DNA from 4 places in the Methylophilus flavus genome. Region 2 is predicted to be linked to each of the others. Evidence: predicted binding sites of a transcription regulator. Region 2 holds the regulator's gene; each other region holds the start of a gene.

Region 1 (5,325 bases), on a different contig from region 2:
GGTGCCATAGGCTTTAGCTTCTTTTCTGATAAATGCGGCAGGCAAGCCCGTTAACTGGCTGAGCATGGTGACGATGGGGATGCCGCCTAACTCCAGCCCTGCCAGTACCTGGGTGCCAGCAGGGATCAGAGGCACCAGCGCCAGGGCGATGTCTTTCAGTAATATTGGATCTGCTTCAAAACGGTATTTATCAAAATAAGTCTGGCTACGTTTGCCCGATCTGAGTAAAAAATCGCCGGACAGTTGGGAGTTTTTTTTAATAGCTATTGCGAGACTCATGAGGAATTCTTCTATGAAGCTTAAGAGTGTTTAGATTAAGGCTTGGCCATCCAGCCCTTTTTGGTAGCTATGCAGCCTTTCTCGCAACGTGCCGGTATGCAGTTCGATCAGGTTGTCATCAAAATCATAAAAATACAGTGACTCGCCTTCGCCAGTGACTCTTGGCCTGGCAGGCTTTATCTCAACGCCCAGGCGTCGCAAACGACTTTCAGCTTGAACCAGATCATCTGCGGTAGCTTGTAAGGCAATATGCCGATAGGATCTGGAGCCCGGTTCGCCTTGCATGACGGCGACCCAGACTCCTCCTAATAAAAAGAACTTTTCGCGGGATAAAGAGAAAGTCTGATCACCACTATCGTAGACTTCTTCCGCACCCAGACCATCAATCCAGATCTTGGCCGTCAGATCGACATCACGCACAATAAACGTGATGTGACTGATACCGGAAATGGCCATGTGTACCCGCCAGGCTTAGGCGACCGCGCGTAAATTACTCGCACCGGTCTTGCCGCGTACCAGTGGCAAGACTTCTTCACCCACGCGGTAAGCTTCTTCCAGGTGTGGCGTACTGGCGAGAATAAAGGCATCCGTACCTAGTTGCACCAGTTCATCCAGTCTAGCGGCCACGTTTTCGTAGCTACCGACAATACCCAGGGTTTGGCCACCACGTAGCAAGCTGAATCCGGTCCAGATGTTAGGCGCCAGGATAAAGTCTTTGTAGCTATTGATAGTCTGTGGTCTCAGGCCACGCTGACGGGTGGCACCCACTGAATCACCGGCATTTTGTGCTTTGTAACGTTCCAGCACTTCTCGAGGAATATTATCAAAGCCACGGCTGACTTCGCGCCAGGCTTCTTCTTCCGTAGGGCGGGCCACGATGTCTACACGTATCGAGCACTTGATCTTGCGACCCAGATGATCGGTACGCTCTTTCACGCGCGCAAACTTGTCTTTGATCTGTTCAAACGGTTCGAGCCATGTCAGGTAGTAATCTGCATGTTTGGAAGCTGAAGCCAATGCCGCATCAGAAGAACCTGAGAAATAAATCTCAGGGTATTCCTCTTTAGACAGCGGGTCTGGCAGGCCAGCATCTTCGACTTGGTAAAACTGGCCGTTGTAAGAGAACGGGCCACCCGCCCAGATGCCTTTCAATACATCCAGGAACTCGGTGGTGCGGCCATAACGGTCATCATGTTTTACAGGATCCCCCCACCACAATTGTGAGGGACCGCCGCCGCCAGTAATCACGTTATACAGCGCACGGCCACCGGTAGCACGTTGCAAGCTGGCAGTCATGCGCGCAGCCGTGACCGGATTCAGGAAACCAGGCTGGAACGGGATCATAAAACGGAAGTTCTTGGTCTCACGTGCCAGAAAGGCTGAAATCACCCAAGGCTCATCCGTATTGGGGAAAGAAGGAATCAAGCCACCCTGAAAGCCGGAGATTTCTGCGGCACGCGCGATCTCTGCCAGATAATCAATATAAGTGAAGCCATCATCGCCACCGCCGCTCAAGCCGCTCAGTGTCTGGTTATCATTGCCGGGGAACCAGTCACCACGAAATGGTGAACGCGCCCGGTGTGATGTGGGCTCGCCGTGGGTTGGAATTCTCCAGAAAACATCTATTGTCATTTTTATCTCCTCAATAATCCTAGGCAGCCTGCTTTTGCGCCGGATTGGTTAACTCGCGCACCAATGGCAAGACATAGCTGCCCACGCGGTAGGCTTCTTCAAAGTGCGGTACGGCGGCTAGTACGAATTGCGTCACGCCCAGATTGGCATAAGCAGCCAGGGCGGCGGCCACTTCATCATAACTGCCGATTAGTGAAGCCTTGGCGCCAGTGAAACGCTCGGCAAATCCTGACCACAGCACAGCAGCATCATTTTTAGGAATAGCGGCATCCGTCTGGCCAAGGAATCGCTTGGCATCCGCCACCGCTTCTTCACGTGTTTCACGCGCCAGCACATCAATGCGCAATGCAAATTCAGGATGACCTTTGGCGGCTTTCTGGTATTGCGCAATCTGTTGCGCAATGAGTTGATGATCGGCCGCATCCAGCACGTGTACATCAGCATGTTTGGCTGAAAGCGCAAGCTGCTCAGGCGAATTGCCGCTCAGGTAAACGCGAGGTACTTCACGGTTAGCTAGTGGCCCTTGAAAACCACCATCCTGTACTTCAAAAAAGCGCCCGACAAAGTTGAACGGGTAAGTCGTCAATACGCCTTTGGCAACGGTGATGAACTCATCAATCCGCGCCAGGATATCTTCTTTAGGAACGAAGTCACCCAGCTGTTTACGCGTATGCTCATCGCTGTTGCCTTCGGTAATGTGCCAGGCAAAACGGCCACCGGTATAACGCTGAAAACTCACAGCATTTTTTGCGGCATATACGGCGGAACCCCTGGAAGCATCAAACTGTGTCAACAGGCGTAAACGCTGCGTGCTTCTGGCAATATAACCAGCAACAATCCAGGGTTCTTCCCCATCCGGATTATCCGGAATAAACACGCCGGTAAAGCCGGAGATATCCGCTGCTTTGGTGACCTGGTGGATATAGTCGTAATAGTTGAATGCGTTTTTACGCGGGTCTGTGACGCCGCTACCGAACACCGGATAATGTGGATCAGAAGCTTCTCCGCGACGCTGTTTGGTGGCATCGCCATAGCGTGCATCGCCAGAGGTAGGAAGCTGCCAATAAAATTGATTAGCCATTATTTTCTCCTTCATGAAGTCAGCACAAACCTGTGCTTTCAATTACGGGCTAACGCATGATTTGCAGTTTTCGTGCCAACATAAGCATCTATTAAGCACTTTAAAATCAAAAAATAACCTTATGTATTTAAAGGTGTTTTTAAATTTTTAGTTAGCGGAGTAATGAATATGACGAGCAAGCTGTTGCCTGAGCAACAGCACTACTATCAAAGGTGTTGGTGAAGCAACTTTAGGATTGAGTTTGTTAACTGCGACTAAAGCGACTTACGCGCCACCACATAGGCATAATCCCCCTGCCCTATGCGGTAGCTATCTGCTACCTGAGAAAAGGCACCCGACTCAATATCCTGCTTTAACCGTTGCAAGCCAGCAGCAAGCTCTGTGTCACAACATAGTGAAGCGAAAGAAGACATATTGGCACGCACCTGAGGGTCCAGGTATTGCTCGGGCCGTGCTTTGCCGGAATACAGAAACAGGTCCTCCAAAGCATTGCTCACGCAAAACGGCACAACGCGCTCAACCTCGAACCCGGCAGCGTGTAATGCGTTGGTCACTGCTGCTTCAGTCGGCATTTGCGCTATGGCACGTTTCATCATTTGTGGGAAGTAATGACACAGCCAGTAGCCGCGCATCTGCTTGGGAAAAGCTGTAAACAACACAAATCGGCCCTCATGCATGACGCGATGGACTTCCCTGAATGATTGATGCAAATCAGCAAAGTGATGGATTGCCAGTGTGCATATCACGCCATCAAAAAAATCATTCGCATATGGCAACGCATTCGCCTTGCCTAATTGCCAATGGATGCTGGAATGATGTGGGTGCTGCTGCGATGCTCTATGCGCACTGGCTTGCCGTATCATGGTTTCCGAGATATCAACACCGTGCCATGCGCCTGCCAACGCGGCCAATGCCAGGGTGTAGTTCCCGCTGCCGCAAGCCAGGTCGAGGTAATCGCCTTGCGCTTGCACAGCCAGCAATTCAGCCAATGTAGCGGTAATGGCGGCATCCGCACAACGGGTCTGGCTGTAACTTAGCCCTATAGTGTCATACAGCGGTTGCATGTTTGTTTCTATGACTATTGATGGCCTGCTTTAATGCCTCAGCCTGCGTTCTCGCTGCTTCGGCAAAGTCCGCATGATTACTTGCATAGAGAATACTTCTGGAAGCACTGATGATGAGCCCAGTGCCATCTGCCGTTTGACCAGCTTTCACGATACTGCCAACATCGCCGCCCTGCGCCCCGGCGCCAGGTACCAGAAATGGCATATCGCCAACAATACTTCTTACCTTGGCGACCTGTTCCGGCCAGGTCGCGCCCATCACCAACAGGCAGTTGTGATTAAAATTCCACTCTGTAGCGGCCAGCTGCGCAATATATTCATACACTGGCTCACCATCTGAATCTGTTTGCTGCAATCGGACTTCCTGTAGTTGCGAAGCTCCTTCATTCGAAGTCTTACACAGCACAATGACGCCTTTATCCTGATAATCCAGGAATGGCTTGACTGAATCGAACCCCATATATGGGTTCACCGTGACGGCATCGACCTGGTAACGCACAAACGCCTCTTTGACATATTGTGTTGCCGTGCTGCCAATATCGCCGCGCTTGGCATCCAGGATGACCGGGATATGCGGATAATTGGATTTAATATAGGCAATGGTTTTCTCGAGTTGCTGCTCCGCACCCAGAGCGGAAAAGTAGGCAATTTGCGGTTTGTATGCACATACCAGATCATGCGTCGCATCGATGATGGCCTGGTTAAACCTGAATATATTGTCAGCGCCTGACGCCAGTGATTTTGGAAAGCGTTCCATATCTGGATCAAGGCCGATACAAAGCAAGGAATCGCTGCTTTGCCAGGATGCTTGTAATTGTTTAATAAAGCTCATAGCTAATGCTCGCTGCGGAATTAGGTTTTCTTAAAATAAAGCGGGAAGAAAGGGATAATCGTCACCCAAAGCCTGTCACGCTCAGGAGTGAGATATAGGCCGATAAAGGCCGCACGCCACGAGAATTCAATACATTTAAATTTCATAGTGTCCCTTTATAAATTGCATATCGTTGCTTAATCCTCATGCTGCATTACCTGTCGCAAGGTGATGTGTATCAAACCTGGAGTCAATTGCCTGTAACACCTCTCTCAAGGTATTCGTCGACGTTACCTCCTCAGGAGCCACACAGTGAAACGCCACCGTATAAAGGCCAGCATTTAATGCACCTTCTATGTCTGCAACCGCGTCATCACCAACGAATATAGTTTCTGCAGCGCTAACACCTAGCTTCTTTAAAGCTCTATCAAAAATCTCGCGTTGCGGTTTACGAACAC
Region 2 (5,325 bases):
ATTATCAAGCGGGGTGCGGATGAGTTGCTGATCGAGCAGGAGCTGATTGAAAAACTCAAAACCGGCAAGCCGTTGCGCATTAAAGCAGGCTTTGATCCAACCGCGCCTGATTTACATTTAGGGCATACCGTACTGATCAATAAATTGCGTCAGTTGCAGGATCTGGGGCACCAGATTTTATTCCTGATCGGTGACTTCACCGGCATGATAGGCGACCCTACGGGCAAGAGCACCACCCGCCCGCCGCTGACCGTCGAGCAGGTCAAAATCAACGCCGATACCTATGCCGAGCAAGTATTTAAAATACTGGACCCGGCCAAAACTGAAATCGTGTTTAACTCCAAATGGTTAAGCGAGCTTGGTGCGGCAGGTATGATTAAACTGGCTGCCAGCCATACCGTTGCGCGCATGCTGGAGCGCGATGATTTTTCCAAACGTTTCAAGGGTAACCAGCCGATTGCGATTCACGAATTCCTGTACCCGCTGTTGCAGGGCTATGATTCGGTGGCATTGCAGTCAGATATGGAGCTGGGCGGCACCGACCAGAAGTTTAACCTGCTGATGGGGCGTGAGCTGCAAAAACAGGCTGGCCAGTCGCAACAATGTGTGTTGATGATGCCATTGCTGGAAGGTCTGGATGGCGTCAATAAAATGTCCAAATCATTAGGCAACTATATTGGTATCAGCGAGGCGCCCGAGAGTATTTTTGCCAAGATCATGTCTATCTCTGATGAACTGATGTGGCGTTATATCAATTTGCTGTCTTTTGCTTCGCTGGAAACCATTGCTGCATGGAAAGCCAGTGTTGAAGGAGGCGAAAACCCGCGCAATATCAAGGTAGGTTTTGCGCAGGAAATCGTTGCCCGTTTCCATGGCCAGGCCGCTGCTGAAAAAGCATTACAGGATTTCCAGACGCGCGCCAAAGGCGGCATTCCTGATGACGTGCCTGAAATTGCATTGACGATTGAAGGTGACAGCATAGGCATCAGCCAGTTATTGAAGCAGGCTGGTTTAGTGGAAAGCACCAGTGAAGCGATGCGTGCGATTCTGCAGGGTGGGGTGAAACTGGATAGCGTCAAGGTGGAAGACAAAAATCTGCAATTAGCAAAAAGCGTAGTGGTTGCCCAGGTGGGTAAGCGGAAATTTGCCAGGATAACGATTCGGTAAACGCTGTTATTTTAAAAATAAAGGCCGCTGAATAGCGGCCTTTTTGATTCTGGCGATGCTTAAAAAATCAAAGCGATTTACGCAAATTCGCAGGCGGGATACTCAGTGATTCACGGTATTTGGCAATCGTCCTGCGTGCAACTACTATGCCTTGTTGCGCCAGCGTGTCGGTAATCTGGTTATCGGACAGCGGTTTTTTCTCATTCTCTTCTGCCACCATCTGCTTGATCAGCGCGCGAATAGCCGTGGCCGAGCATGAACCGCCTGCATCTGTGGCAACCGAACTGCCAAAGAAGTATTTCAGTTCATACACGCCCCTGGCAGTGAGCATGTACTTATGGGTAGTGACGCGTGAAACGGTACTTTCGTGTAGGTCCAGCTCTTCTGCGATTTCGCGTAATACCAGTGGGCGCATGGCAATGTCGCCGTGCTCAAAGAAGTTACGCTGACGGTCCACAATCGCCTGCGAGACGCGCAAAATCGTCGAGAAGCGCTGCTGGATATTCTTGATCATCCATTTCGCTTCCTGCATCTGGCTTTGCAGGTACTGGCCTGAGCTATCTCTGTTACGTTTGAGGATGTCGGCGTACATCTGGTTGATGCGCAATTTCGGGATCACGCCATCATTCAGGGTGGCTACCCAGATACCTTTGATCTTTTTCACCACCACATCATGCTGGATAAAATGATCATGGCTAAAGTTCGAAAATTCGCTGCCTGGCCTTGGATTTTGCTGGCGTATCAATTGCTGCGCGCCTTTGAGTGAGGCTTCATCGCAGCCAAGTTGCTTGCGTAGCTTAATAAAGTCTTTATTGGCAAGCAGCGCCAGATGGTCCTTGACCAGGGCGATAGCGACTTTCAGGTAGGGTGTGCTTGCTGGCAGGGCATTCAGTTGCAGCAACAGGCATTCACGCAAATCGCGTGCACCTATGCCTATCGGGTCCAGATTCTGGATCAACTTGAGTGCCGTTTCCAGTTCCAGCAAATCCACTTCCAGTTCCTCCGGCAGGTTCTCAACGACTTCCTGCAGATCCTGTTCGAGGTAGCCATCGTCATTGATGCTGTCGAGCAGCAGTTTGACCAGGCTCATATCGCGATGTGACAAATGTGCCAGCTGAATCTGGTCTATCAGGTGGTCACGCAGGCTGATATTGGTGGCATCCTGGCGGGAGAAGTCACCGTCTTCATCATCATTGTTGTTACGGCCTGCTTCATCCCAGTTACTGGTGCTGCCAAACTCGCCGTAATCGTCTTCAAATTCCGGCGGGGTAAATTCTTCATTCAGGTTGGGCAATTCACCTTCATTGCCGCTGAGGTCATCGCGCAATTCTTCACGCAGTGTGTCGGCCGGTGAGGGGATATCTTGCTGCTGCATGGCGACGTCAAAGGAGCTGGCGTCTTCGACTTCAGCCTGCGCCGCTAACGGGGCGTCGGGCGTATTGTCTTCAAACTCGCCTTCTTCATTATTATCGGCCATCTCGAGCAAGGGGTTTTCCTGCAAGATAGCTTCCAGCTCCTGGCTCAATTCCAGCGTCGACAGCTGCAACAGGCGGATAGACTGCTGCAACTGCGGCGTCAGTGCCAGGTTTTGCGACATGCGTAATTGCAGGTTTTGCTTCATAAGGGATTACAGCCTAAAGTTTTTGCCCAGATATACTTCACGCACACCTTCATTCTGGATGATTTCATCGGGCGTGCCGGCGGCAAATACTGCGCCTTCATTCACGATGTAGGCGCGGTCACAGATATCCAGCGTTTCGCGAACGTTGTGGTCTGTAATCAGGATGCCGATATTCTGGCTGCTCAAATAACGGATGATTTTCTGGATCTCGATCACTGCAATCGGGTCGATACCGGCAAACGGCTCATCCAGCAAAATAAACTTCGGGTCAGTCGCCAGGCAACGGGCGATCTCCACACGGCGGCGTTCACCACCGGACAAGCTGACCGCCTGGCTGTTGCGGATGTGCTGTATATGCAATTGATCCAGCAATGATTCGAGTTTGGCTTCACGTTCTTCTGACGTGTAAGGGCGGGTTTCCAGGATAGACAGGATGTTATCTGTCACTGTCATCTTGCGGAAAATGGAGGCTTCCTGCGGCAGGTAGGCCAGGCCCATGCGCGCGCGTTCATGCATGGGGGCGTGGCTGACATCGGTGCCGTTCAGGGTGATGTGCCCGTCATCAAGGGCGACCAGGCCGACAATCATGTAAAAGCTGGTGGTTTTGCCTGCACCGTTCGGGCCCAGTAAACCGATCACTTCGCCGCTATGCAGCTCCAGCGTCGTGTTCCTGACGACTGTGCGACCCTGGTAAGCTTTTTTTAAATGGCTGACGCTTAAATGGCTATTGTCTGGTGAAGCAGTTGTTTGCATATTGCCAGTCTTTACTGTGGATCTTTCTTGATTTCGTTTGCGGTGCCGCTCGCTGCCGGTTCTGTCCTGAGCTGTAATGAACGGTTCATGCGCAGCCCTTGCTGTGCATTGGCCTTGTTATCAATCACAGGAGGGGTAGTTTTGTTCTTGGGCTGAATAATCGCCTTGACCCGGCTGTTGGCAGTGCCATTAGGATTGGCTTTGGTGCCACCGATCACTTCCGCATATTCCGCATTGGCGTCGTAGCTGATGTAATCACCGGTGACAATGTCTTCGCCACGTTTGACCCAGGCATCGGTATACAGTTGCACTTTATCCATACGGCCATTGTATTCAATGCGCTGGCCGCTGCCTTGCATCCATTCGTTTTTACCGGTGCGCTTCTGCTTGAAGGTGGTCGGCCTGCTCGGGCTGCCGATACAGGTGCTATGCTGAAAGCCGTCCTGATCTTCGCGGACGATCATTTTGTCCGCCTTGATCTGCAGGGTGCCCTGGTTGAGGATGACGTTACCTGTGTAGGTACTAATTTTTTTTGCATCGTTGACGCTGACGGTGTCGGCTTCCAGCTCAATCGGTTGCTCACGATCAGACTCTTCGGCCTTGACTGTATTTGACCAATGCAACAGCGTGCCAAGTAGCAGGCAGGTCACATAAAATAATTGCTTGTACGTTTTCAACTCATCTCTCCAGAATCATCGATCCTTGATTATTGCCTTGATTTTAGGCGTGGCCCTTTTGGTGGTGGCCGTGCTTTTTGTTTTCGCAGGCTTGGCTGCAGGTGCGGCATTCACTGCTACCGGTGCGCGTTCATAATGTACATGCACCCGGTTAAATAATTGCATGGTGTCAGATTTTTTATCAAAGCGCATGCCGGTGCCTGTAACCACACTACCCGGTTGCTGATGTATAGTCACCGGTAAATCCGTATAAGCAATATCCGTATCCGGTTCAACAAATAATTGTTCCGTCTTCAGTTGCATTTCACCTTTTTCAGCGGTGGCCTGACGAACCACTTTGACCTGCTTCACAAACTCCACCAGTTTACCATTGCCGGATATTTTGCCTTTCTGACCATAAATCTGGGTATAAGGCATATTCTCGCCAAACTGGGTAAAGCGCGGCCGGTCCAGTTCGGTATAGTCGCTGTCAGGGTAATGACGCATTTGCGAGGCCGCCAGCACATATTTAATATGGCCACCGGCGTCTGTGCGCGTGCTGACAAAATTATAAAGCATGTAATCCGGCGCATGACGATTGACACTGGTCATGCGCGAGGCTTCTTCCTGCACCGTCTGGTTGATCCAGAAGGTCAGCAGGGCCAAAAATACCATCAGGCCTATCGGTAGCAGAATCGGATATTTAAGCATTGATATTGATCCCGATCAGCCTAAACCACTTTCGCTTTCAGCAAGTCGTGCATATTAAATGCGCCTGCCAATTGCTGCTGTTCATTCACCGCCAGAAAACCGTTGATTTTATGTTGCTCCATCAGGCTGACTGCTTCAACCGCCATTTGCTGTAAACCCAGCAATTTAGGTTGATGGCTCATGACGCCACTAATTGGCGCCTGATGATCGGTGAATCCTTGTACAAACAGACGGCGTACATCGCCATCGGTAAACACGCCCACCGGATGTTGTCCTGCATCCACAATCGCGGTGAACCCCATGCCTTTGCTGGTGATTTCCTGGATAGCCTGCTGCACCGTTGCGTTTTCTTTCACACTGGGAATCGCGTCACCGGTGCGCATCACGTCTTTGATTTTCACCAGTAAACGGCGCCCC
Region 3 (5,325 bases), on a different contig from region 2:
CCAGTAAGCCAATCACAGGCGGCAACAACCATTCAAATACACGTTTGGTGGTTGCCGCCCATGCGCTCCGCCGCTGCAACGACGGAGTGGCTACTGCAGCTGTGGTCGAGAGAGGGATAACCACAGCAACAACGGGTTGTGCAGGCGCTGATTGCACAGCGTCCTCGCTTGTCTGTATCATTTTTTCCTTGTTAAAGCTGACGACACTCATGGTGACTCTCCTTAAGAATTAAGCTTTAACCTTGAAGCTGTTGGCATAGGCTTTCGGGTCTTTACCATCCCATACCACGCCATCAATCAGCTTGCTGCTGCGCATAGGGTCTGTCGGCACGTTAATGCCCAGCGCCTTGGCGGCTTCGGTGTAGATATCAATCCGGTTCACTTTTTTCGCCACGCCCAGGTAATCCGGGTCAGATTTCAGCAGGCCCCAGCGTTTATGCTGAGTCAGGAACCACATACCGTCAGACAGGTAAGGAAAGTTGACCTTGCCGTCGTTGAAGAACTTCATGTAGTTCGGGTCTTCCCATTTCTTGCCGATGCCATTGTCGTAATGGCCTAGGAAGCGGCCTTCAATCACCTCTTCCGGTGCGTTGACATACGCTTTACCTGCAATCAGTTTGGCGACTTCAGGGCGGTTTTTGGTTGCATCGATATAGCGGCAGGCTTCCAGGATGGCCTTGGTCAATGCCAGTGCTGTATTCGGGTGCTTGGCGACGAAGTCGGCGGTAGTGCCCAGGGCTTTTTCCGGATGATCGACCCAGATATCCTGCGAGGTCGCTGCGGTAAAGCCTATCTTGTCGTAAATGGCACGCGCGTTCCATGGTTCACCCACGCAGTAGCCATCCATATTGCCTATGCGCATATTGGCAACCATTTGCGGTGGCGGCACAACGATGGTTTTCACATCCTGCATCGGGTTGATGCCGTAAGTCGCCAGCCAGTAGTAAAGCCACATGGCGTGGGTGCCGGTAGGGAAAGTCTGGGCAAAGGTAAAGTCGCGGTTTTCGTTATCCAGCAGGCGTTTCAGGGTCGCGCCGGTGGTGGCGCCTTTTTCCTTGAGCTGGTTGGCGAGGGTGATGCCCTGGCCGTTATTGTTCAGCGTCATCAGCAGGTTCATGTCTTTTTGCTGGCCGCCTATGCCTAGTTGTACGCCATAGAGCAGGCCATACAGCACATGTGCCGCATGCAGTTCACCGTTGACCAGCTTGTCACGCACGCCAGCCCAGGAAGCTTCTTTCGACGGCACAATCTTGATGCCGTATTTTTTATCAAAGCCCATTTGTGCCGCCACAATGATAGGTGCACAGTCAGTGAGCGGAATAAAGCCGACTTTCACTTCGGTGATTTCAGGTGCATCTGAACCAGCTGCCCAGGCCTGGCTGCGGATGGCAGACGGCACCATATTCATCATGGCGGCAGCACCAAATGCGCCGGCCAGTGTATGCATAAAGAAATGACGGCGCTGGCTATCCACTGACTCGGGCTGAGGCGGTGTTGCGGGTTGTACCAGGTCTTTTTTATCGGAACTGCTCATTTCTGCTCCCTTGAAAATAAATGAATATGAAAAATGAAAAACAAAAAAGGCGTCCTGATGGCATTGCTTTCGCGATACCATCAGGACGCCTTTGTCCTGGAAATACACTAATTAAACATCACACCTGGTCATCCATCAGAGCCATTATCGCCGTTGACAATGGCACCCGTTTCCGTGGTGCTTAAGTGTCATCTAGCAAGCGGTATGCCAACTGCGAAAAATGCGGGAAAAGTGGCGATTTCAGAAAGAAAAACCCGCTGCAAGGGCGGGAGAGAGCGGTTTTAAGCGATATGCATCGCACTTATTCAGTGCGCATGCACCATCAAATGTAGCAGTCAGGAGGGGAGTTTTTGCTGGGTCAGGACGTTTTCAGCGACATCAATGATCTTGCGTTTTTGCTCCATGGCGAGGTTGCGCAAGGTCTTGTACGCTTCCATCTCATCAATACCCAGCCTGCTCATCAACAGGCCTTTGGCACGTTCAATTTGCTTGCGTTCTGACAGCGCTTTGCGGGTGTCGGACAACTCGCCTTCCATGTCGGCAATCTGCCGTGATTGCTGCTGTAACAGGCTGATCATGGACGCCATGGGATAAGCTTGCGCGCTGTCGTGCGCATGGAAACTCAATGCACTTTCGACCGGGATGGACAGATTAAAAAACGTGCCATCCAGCGTGGTATTGGGTGAGGCTTTGGCGGTGATGGCTTGCAAATATTCCTGGGTATATTCCAGGTCATGTTTGGCCTTGTGGGCGAGCACTTCCAGCATGTCGTGCATTTTCTGGATCAGCTCGCATTGCAGTTGCCAGATGCTGGCCTGCTTTTGCGAGCATAAATCGAACCAGATATCCGCATCACTGGGCTTGAGAGGTTGCTGGTCTTTGGCGGTGGTGAGTTTGGTGCGCAACTGCTGATGCTGCCGGAAAAGGCCGGAAACCTGCAGGGTATTCCACGAGGCACGTAACTCGTTATTGCCAAACTGGCAGAATAATTCTGTGTGTCTGTCCTGCTGTGCAATCAGTTCCAGCAAGCGTTGCTGGTGCGCCAGTTGCACGCTGCCAGAACCAAAGATGTAAGAGCCCACTGCGCGTTCCTGCCCGGCAAACTCCTTGGTTTGTACCAGGTTATACAGGGTGAGCAGGCAGGTGGAAATCTTGCTGTTGACCGAGCTGTCCGATATCTCGAAAATCAGCGCGATCAGGCTACTGATCAGGCGGCTGTAGGATTCTATGCAATCCGCGAACGAGATTTTCTGCAAGGTCACCTGGTGGCGCAAAGAGACCAGCTGGTCAAAGCCCAGCAATATCCACGAAATCAGTGTCAGCTGCCTGGCATCGGTTAACAGGTCCAGGTGTAAATGCTGTTGCAAGGCTTGCCTGAAGCCAGCTTCTGTTGCCTGGTTTTGAGTAATGATATCGGCGCGCTCGGGCGCAAACCGTTTTCCGGCCGAGGCCAGGTAAAGGCAGCTGGCACCGCGTTCTGCCTGCACCTGATGAATGATCTGGCCTATGCTCTCGACAAATTGAATGCAGGTATCGAGGCGCTCAAGCTCTTCGATATGCCTGATTTTTGCCAGGACGATGGTTTGTTCGGGGGAAATATCTGTACTCATTACTAAAAACCTAAGCAAAAAATGTGCACGTTTGCCATGCACATTCATTTTCTATTTAAAACGGGGCTAAGCAGGCTGTATAAAAGGGGAACCTGATACGAGTGACGCGGTAGCGGACAAGCAGTCTATGGCGTAAGCCATCAGGTATTAATGCCAGCCACCACCGAACACTTTGTATAAGGTCAGTTGGCTGGCGGCATCGCTTAACTGCAAGGTCACCAGTGATTGCTCGGCAGTATAAAGCGTTCTTTGCGCATCGAGAACCACCAGGTAACTATCCACGCCATTTTTAAAGCGGGCATCGGCCAGTTTAAACGCTTCGGCGGCGGCACCGTTTAATGACTGATGTGCTTCCAGCTGCGCCTGCAAACCCTCGCGTTGCGCCAGTACATCTGCCACTTCCCGGAAAGCGGTTTGCACGGTTTTCTCATATTGTGCGAGCAGGATCTGCTGGTTTTTTTCGCCGATAGTCAGGTTGGAGCGGTTACGTCCGGCATTGAAAATAGGCAGGCTGATCTGCGGCACAAAAGTCCAGATGCGGGAGCCTGGACCAAACAAACCATCCAGCTCCGTGCTGGCAGTGCCTATGGTGGTGGTCATGCTGATGGTGGGGAAAAAGGCAGCACGCAGTGCACCGATATTGGCATTGGCGCCTTCAAGCAAATGCTCGGCGGCACGCACGTCCGGCCGCTGCTGCAAGGTTTTAGAGCTGATCCCGCGTGGTAACGGTGTGGCAAGTGCCACGCTGGACAGTGTGCTATCAGGTAACCAGGCTGCAGGCACTACACTGCCAGCCAGCAGGTTAAGGGCATTGATATCCTGCTTGATCTGGATGTTGTAAGTCGCGACCGCGACGCGGGCATTATCAACGCTGGTTTGCAACTGCTTCAGGGTCAGGGCATTGGCGACCCCCAGGTCAAACATTTTCTGGTTGATGTCGTAAGTGTCCTGCTGGCTTTTCAATGTTTGCTGGGCAATGTCCAGCCGCTTTTTGTCTGCGGCCACCGTCAGCCAGGCGGTGGCGACTTCAGCCACCAGGCTGATCTGCGTGCTTTTGCGGTTTTCTTCCTGTGAATAAAACGTCTGCAAGGCCTGTGCGTTTAAATTTCGGATACGTCCAAACAGGTCCAGTTCATAGGCACTGAAGCCAACCGTGGCACGGTAAACATGCGATACGTTGCCGCTGTTATTATTACTTGCGGCGACAGTGCCTGCAGACACATTGCCATTATTGCCAACGTTAGAAAGGCCTTTAGAGGCAGTTTCTGACAAGGTGGCTGCCACGGTAGGAAACAAGTCCGCACGCTGCACCTGGTATTGCGCCCTGGCTTTTTCAATATTGAGCGTTGCCACCTGCAAGTCCCGGTTGTTTTTCAGCGACAGATCGACCACTTGCTGCAAGCGTTTGTCGGTGATAAAAGACTGCCAGCCGAGTTCGGTCAGTGCTTTCTGATCATTGTCGACGGTGCCTAACGTGGCAGGCACCGGTGCTTCTGGCGGGCGGAAATAAGGCGCCAGGTTGATGCAGGCGGTCAGTGATAATGAGCTTAGGATCAACGCAGACAGTTTTAAAGGATGACGCATACGATTACTCATGTTCTGCCTTACTGTGCTGTGGCTTTTCAACTGAAGCACCTTCGGCCTGGTACGGGAACAGCGAGCGGATCAGCACATAAAATAAGGGCACAAAAAATACACCGAGGAAAGTAGCGGTCAGCATGCCACCTAGTACGCCAGTGCCTATCGCCTGGCGGCTGACCGCGCCAGCGCCATGGCTAAATGCTAGCGGCAATACGCCAAAGATAAACGCCAGTGAAGTCATCAGGATAGGGCGTAGCCTTAGTTGCACTGCTTGCAGTGTCGCTTCCAGTAAGGGTTTGCCTTGTTCTTGCAGATGCTTGGCAAATTCCACGATCAGGATGGCATTCTTGGCGGCGAGGCCTATGGTAGTGAGTAAGCCCACCTGGAAATAAACGTCTGCAGTCATGCCACGCAAAGTAGTCGCCAGTACGGCACCCAAAATGCCAAGTGGCACTACCAGGATCACCGAGAACGGCACCGCCCAGCTTTCATATAAGGCGGCCAGGCACAAAAACACAAATACCACTGAAATGGCATACAGTAATGGCGCTTGTGAGCCGGATAATCTTTCCTGGTAGGATTGCGCGCTCCACTCATACC
Region 4 (5,325 bases), on a different contig from region 2:
CTGGTCGTGGTGACGCTGGCGCTGTTCATGTGTCAGCGCGCTTTGATTGACACTGACCATGCTGGACATGCCTTCCATACCGCCGCCGATACGGGTGCCGGTCACCGGGCTGGCACTGCGGTAATCCAGGCCAACTGCCAGCCGCACATGGGTTTCGTTGGTCAGCATGCCATTGGAGACATCCAGCCCCAGCCATTGTTCGTTCTGCCAGACATCGACCCAGGCATGGGTTTGCATCAGGCTGCCATCCTCGGTGAACAGGTAGCCGCTGACATAACGGGCGGGTAACCCTAAGCTGCGGCAACAGCCGATAAATGCATGGGCATGATCCTGGCAGACGCCTTTACCCAGTCTGAAAGCTTCGGCTGCCGGTGTATTCACCTGTGTCGCGCCTTTGATATAGTGCATTTTGTCGCGCAATGCATGCATCATGTCTGGTAACGATGCATGTGCAAACTGCCTGGCAAACGCAGCCATGGCAGCATCCGCCTGGGTGAGCGGGAATTCGCGCAGATAGAGTGCAACCGGCAATGGTTGATTAGTGGCGAGATTTTCAAGCCCGGTTTCTATCTCGCCTGCCACTGAAATCAGCAGTTCATGATGTGGCTGGTCTATAACTAGCGTATGTGTGAGGTTGCCGTAGGTATCTTCAAAGGCGTCACCTAAGCCGTTGACCTTGATCTCCCAGTGCTTCACCTGCTGGCCCATGCCATCGCGCGGCGTCAGGCGCAATTGTTGAATGGTGTATTGCGCCGCTTCACTGTAAATATATTGCGTTTGATGCTCGATATTCAGCAGCATAAGCATTGGTCAGCCTAAATTATCTTGCATGTGAAAGCTCAGCTGAGCTTGTATTCAAGACTGATTGCAGCATCAGCGATCAGGCTGTCGCAGTTAAAAAATTACGCTGGATCTCTTCACCCAGTTTGCGGTTCGCCAGGATAAAATCATCCAGGAAATGGTGCACACCATCTTTGACAATATCCAGCATGCGGCCATAGTGCAGTTTGGCATGCATTTGCCCGGCCAGGCGCTCGGCTTCGGTCTGCCGGCTACCGGCCACCTGCCGCAAGATAGGCATGATCTCGGCATAACAGGCATGCAGTGAGCGCGGCATATCTTCGCGCAGTATCAATAATTCAGACACTTTGGTCGGGTCTATCGCGTCGCGATAGACTTTCTGGTAAGCCTGGAAGGCGGCTACTGAACGCAGTACTGCGCTCCATTCGTAATAATCCACCGCGCCTTCGTTGGCTTCCTGCATGGGGATCAGAAACTCATACTTCACATCCAGCAGGCGGGCGGTATTATCCGCGCGTTCCATAAAAGTCCCCAGCCGGACAAAGCTGAAGGCTTCGTCACGCAGCATGGTGCCAAAACAGACGCCGCGGAACAGGTGTGAACGGCTTTTCACCCATTCACAAAATTCGTTGAGGCCAGACTGAGTCAGGTCCTGCTTGATGTATTGGCCAAACTCGAGCCACAGCGTATTCATGTTTTCCCAGGTTTCCACGGTCATGGCGACCCGCACCGCGCGCGCATTTTCGCGGGCATTTCGCAAAGAGCTGTAAATGCTGGATGGGTTGTTGCTATCCATCACCAGGTGATGAATGACATGGGCGGCATTGAGGTCATCGTAGGTGCTGTCATAAATATCACGGACCCCGGCGATTTCAAGCACGCTATCCCATAACGCCTCTTCGTTGCTGGCGTCAGTGGGCAGCAACGACATACTGTAAGTCACCTCCAGCACACGCGCCACGTTTTCGGCGCGCTCAATATAACGCGCCATCCAGTATAGATGTTCTGCGGTTCTGCTTAACATATCACGGCCTCTTGACGCTGGAGTTGGGCAGCCATTTGTGACTGCGATTGTTCTACACACACATCATCTCGTTCCAGTACCCAGGTATCCTTGGTGCCACCGCCTTGCGACGAGTTGACCACCAGTGAGCCTTCCTTGAGGGCCACGCGGGATAATCCACCAGGCACCACGCTGACGGTTTTGCCTGACAGTACAAACGGACGCAGGTCGACATGACGCGGCGCAATGCCTTGATCCACCAGGGTAGGGCAGGTGGAAAGCGCCAGTGTCGGCTGCGCGATATAGTTTGCCGGCCTGGAAACGATGCGTAACCTGAATTCTTCAATTTCCTGTTTGCTGGCGGTAGGGCCGACCAGCATGCCGTAACCGCCTGAGCCTTGCACCTCTTTCACAACCAGCTCTGGCAGATGATCCAGCACGTAGGCCAGATCATCTTCCTTGCTGAGTTGATACGTGGGCACGTTCTGCAGGATGGGAGACTCACCCAGGTAAAACTTGATCATCTCCGGCACATAGATATACGTTGCCTTGTCATCAGCCACGCCGGTGCCCACCGCGTTAGCCAATGTGACGCCACCATTGCGGTAGACGGAGAGCAGACCCGGCACGCCCAGCATGGAGTCAGGCTTGAATACCAGAGGGTCTATGTAGTCGTCGTCGATGCGGCGGTAGATCACGTCCACCCTTTGCGGGCCTTGTGTGGTGCGCATATAGACGGCGTTATTGCGGACAAACAGATCCTGGCCTTCCACCAGTTCAATACCCATTTGCTGGGCGAGGAAGGCATGTTCAAAGTAGGCGCTGTTGTAGGCGCCAGGAGAAAGTAATACCACGGTCGGGTCAGTGACCCCGGTTTGCGCGACAGAGCGCAGGTTGTTGAGGAGCACATGCGGGTAATGCTCAACCGGCGCAATCGGGTATTTTTTGAACAGGTCGGGAAACAGCCGCATCATCATTTTGCGGTCTTCCAGCATGTACGATACGCCAGACGGCGTACGCAAATTATCTTCCAGCACATAGAACTGCGATTCGCTGGTGCGCACCAGGTCTATGCCCGCCACGTGGGCGTATACCTGGTTAGGCACATCTACGCCGACCATTTCCGGGCGATATTGCGAATTGGTCAAAATGCTATGCGGTACAAGTCCGGCCTTGATGATTTCCTGGTCATGGTAAATATCATGCAGGAACATATTCAAGGCACGCACGCGTTGCACCGCGCCTTTGGATAAGTGCGCCCATTCACTAGCGGAAATCATGCGCGGGATGACATCGAACGGAATCAGGCGCTCGGCACCGTCTTCTTCGCCGTAAACGTTGAAGGTAATACCCACACGGCGGAACAATACCTCTGCTTCAGCCCGTTTGGCCGCCAGTTGCTGGGTAGGTACATTCGTCAACCAGCGATCATAAGCCTGGTAGATACCACGTACATCGCCCCCATATCCCTGCATCTCATCAAAAAACTGTTTGGCCGTTTGCGTCATGGTCCTTGACCTTTGCATTGCTTATAGAAATCAATTAGATAAGAGCAAGCCGTGTGCCAGACACGAATTGTGAATTAAATCAGCAGCTTATGTAAATGTTGGTTACCGCTAAATATAAAACGCACCATAAGGGTGCGTTTTATGATCCCGACTTTGGTGCAAGCCTATACTTTCAATTTGACCTATTGATAGCTAAAAGATTGCTCAAATTTCTCAATCAGCTGTAAATCAGCTTGTTTGGGGTTTGAAACAGCCACGTGCACGTTCGCCCATCTGCCCCGGTAGGCAAACAGAAAATAAACATGTTTTTGCTTGATGGCAGCGTCCTGAAAAGTATTTTCAAAGTCGTAGCTGATTTTGCAATATTTGCTGTTGCAGCTTTTTGCAACGGTGGCCTGATTGATCAAAGGGTCTTTACCGGCCTTTGGCCAGAAGCAATTCAACACCTCTTCGTGCGACTCCCCGCCATTGCATGAGGGGATATCTACATGCAATGTCACTGCAAAATTACTGGCGTTGGCTGAATACATATAGTGGTCATTGGAGTCTGCCTCCCTGACCGGCCTTAATGCAGGCGCATCAAATGTGATTCCCCAGCCTTGGTCGGGAATCGGCAAGATGGTGATTTCGGCAAAGGACTGCATGGGGAGCAGGCTGGCGATTGCCAGGAGAGAACGAAGAACATAGCGGAGCAGATTCATATATCTAGACCCTATGAGAAGCTGTAAGTAATCTGACTATAGCATCATGCTTTCAATAAACAGCCAATTCGCTTGCGTGCCGGCTGCAAATTTTGCGAAATTGTGGCTTTATTCAATATTCTGGATCTGTTCGCGCATCTGCTCAATCAGCACCTTGAGTTGCATGGAAACCTGCGTGGTTTCGATCGCCACCGATTTTGAACCCAGCGTATTAGCCTCGCGGTTCATTTCCTGCATCAGGAAATCCAGTTTTTTACCTACCGGCCCCCCCGCAGCCAGGATACGGTCCATTTCAGTAATATGCGAGTTCAGGCGCGCCAGCTCTTCGTCGACGTCAGTGCGTTGCGCATAGAGCACGATTTCCTGGCGCACACGGTCATCGTCTGCCTGCATCGCTTCGCGCAATTTAGCGGTGAGTTTTTCCTGGTATTGCTGGATCACTTGCGGCAACAGCGGTTTAACAATGGCGATTTGCTCACGCACACCTTGCAGGCGGTCCAGCAACACTTGTTTGAGTTTTTCACCTTCGCGCTGACGCGCCGCGATCAGTTCATCAATCGCCTGGGAAAGGCCACTTTGCACACTCTGAGCCAGGGTTTCAGTATCGACTGCCTCGGTTTGCAACACACCCGGCAACTTGAATATATCGACCAGGTTCACCGGTTGCGCTTCGGCAAAGTGCTGATGCAGGCTCTTTAATGTCTGTGCAATTTGTGTGACCATGGCCGTGTTCAATGCCAGTTTATTTGAGCTGGCACTATCGCTTTTCAGGCTCAGCCTGCATTCAACCTTACCGCGTCCGAGTTTGGTTTGTAGCTGTTCACGGACCAGCGCTTCAAACTGGCGCAAGCTGTCTTCGATTTTGACGTTCAGTTCCAGGTAGCGGTGATTCACCGCACGCAGTTCAATCAGCAAAAGTCCAGCAGGAAAGCGCGTTTCGCTATTGGCAAAACCTGTCATGCTCAAGATGGGGGCGGAATTCTTTTTTACGGTCATGTTTTTACTTACCTTGCTTCTATAGGCCTTGCTTGTCAGGCTAAGCGGATGATTGTATCAAATGCAGTATCGATATGCGAAAATAGCGTTATAACAAGTAAACATAGTTAAAGGAAACGCGGAGCGCAGCAAATCGCCGCGTAGACACTTAATTCCGCCTTTCCTTAATTTTGATGTTTCCCTTAATTAAAGCCATGATCAGTACGTTAACCATCTAGTGAAGCTAGCCAATAAAATTGATATTGCCCTGCCTGTGGGCACCGAACTGCATGACTACACCATTACGCGGGTGCTGAGTCTGGGCGGGTTCAGCTTC

Evidence for each region. The regulator sigma-54, encoded in region 2, starts transcription at its own class of promoters, with help from an activator protein. The targets are predictions, from matches to a motif close to TGGCACNNTTCCTGCT.
Region 1: the regulator sigma-54 is predicted to act here: its motif matches at 3,055-3,070, upstream of ACFQ2T_RS02800 (LLM class flavin-dependent oxidoreductase).
Region 3: the regulator sigma-54 is predicted to act here: its motif matches at 3,158-3,173, upstream of ACFQ2T_RS13990 (nitrate- and nitrite sensing domain-containing protein).
Region 4: the regulator sigma-54 is predicted to act here: its motif matches at 3,356-3,371, upstream of ACFQ2T_RS09115 (circularly permuted type 2 ATP-grasp protein).

The regions. Positions count from the first base shown of each region.
Region 1 is NZ_JBHTLN010000001.1:594,401-599,725, forward strand. It holds gene pyrE (orotate phosphoribosyltransferase) at 1-279, opposite strand, end outside; gene fosX (FosX/FosE/FosI family fosfomycin resistance hydrolase) at 310-735, opposite strand; gene ACFQ2T_RS02795 (LLM class flavin-dependent oxidoreductase) at 751-1,911, opposite strand; gene ACFQ2T_RS02800 (LLM class flavin-dependent oxidoreductase) at 1,931-2,992, opposite strand; gene ACFQ2T_RS02805 (class I SAM-dependent methyltransferase) at 3,247-4,056, opposite strand; gene pyrF (orotidine-5'-phosphate decarboxylase) at 4,040-4,888, opposite strand; gene ACFQ2T_RS02815 (HAD family hydrolase) at 5,072-5,325, opposite strand, start outside.
Region 2 is NZ_JBHTLN010000002.1:73,065-78,389, forward strand. It holds gene tyrS (tyrosine--tRNA ligase) at 1-1,167, shown strand, start outside; gene ACFQ2T_RS10320 (RNA polymerase factor sigma-54) at 1,235-2,788, opposite strand; gene lptB (LPS export ABC transporter ATP-binding protein) at 2,795-3,541, opposite strand; gene lptA (lipopolysaccharide transport periplasmic protein LptA) at 3,553-4,218, opposite strand; gene lptC (LPS export ABC transporter periplasmic protein LptC) at 4,234-4,908, opposite strand; gene ACFQ2T_RS10340 (KpsF/GutQ family sugar-phosphate isomerase) at 4,929-5,325, opposite strand, start outside.
Region 3 is NZ_JBHTLN010000007.1:160,670-165,994, forward strand. It holds gene ntrB (nitrate ABC transporter permease) at 1-211, opposite strand, end outside; gene ACFQ2T_RS13985 (CmpA/NrtA family ABC transporter substrate-binding protein) at 230-1,534, opposite strand; gene ACFQ2T_RS13990 (nitrate- and nitrite sensing domain-containing protein) at 1,870-3,144, opposite strand; gene ACFQ2T_RS13995 (efflux transporter outer membrane subunit) at 3,292-4,740, opposite strand; gene ACFQ2T_RS14000 (efflux RND transporter permease subunit) at 4,733-5,325, opposite strand, start outside.
Region 4 is NZ_JBHTLN010000001.1:1,862,565-1,867,889, reverse strand. It holds gene ACFQ2T_RS09125 (transglutaminase family protein) at 1-801, opposite strand, end outside; gene ACFQ2T_RS09120 (alpha-E domain-containing protein) at 881-1,825, opposite strand; gene ACFQ2T_RS09115 (circularly permuted type 2 ATP-grasp protein) at 1,819-3,312, opposite strand; gene ACFQ2T_RS09110 (hypothetical protein) at 3,495-4,013, opposite strand; gene ACFQ2T_RS09105 (YicC/YloC family endoribonuclease) at 4,122-5,009, opposite strand; gene ACFQ2T_RS09100 (serine/threonine protein kinase) at 5,227-5,325, shown strand, end outside.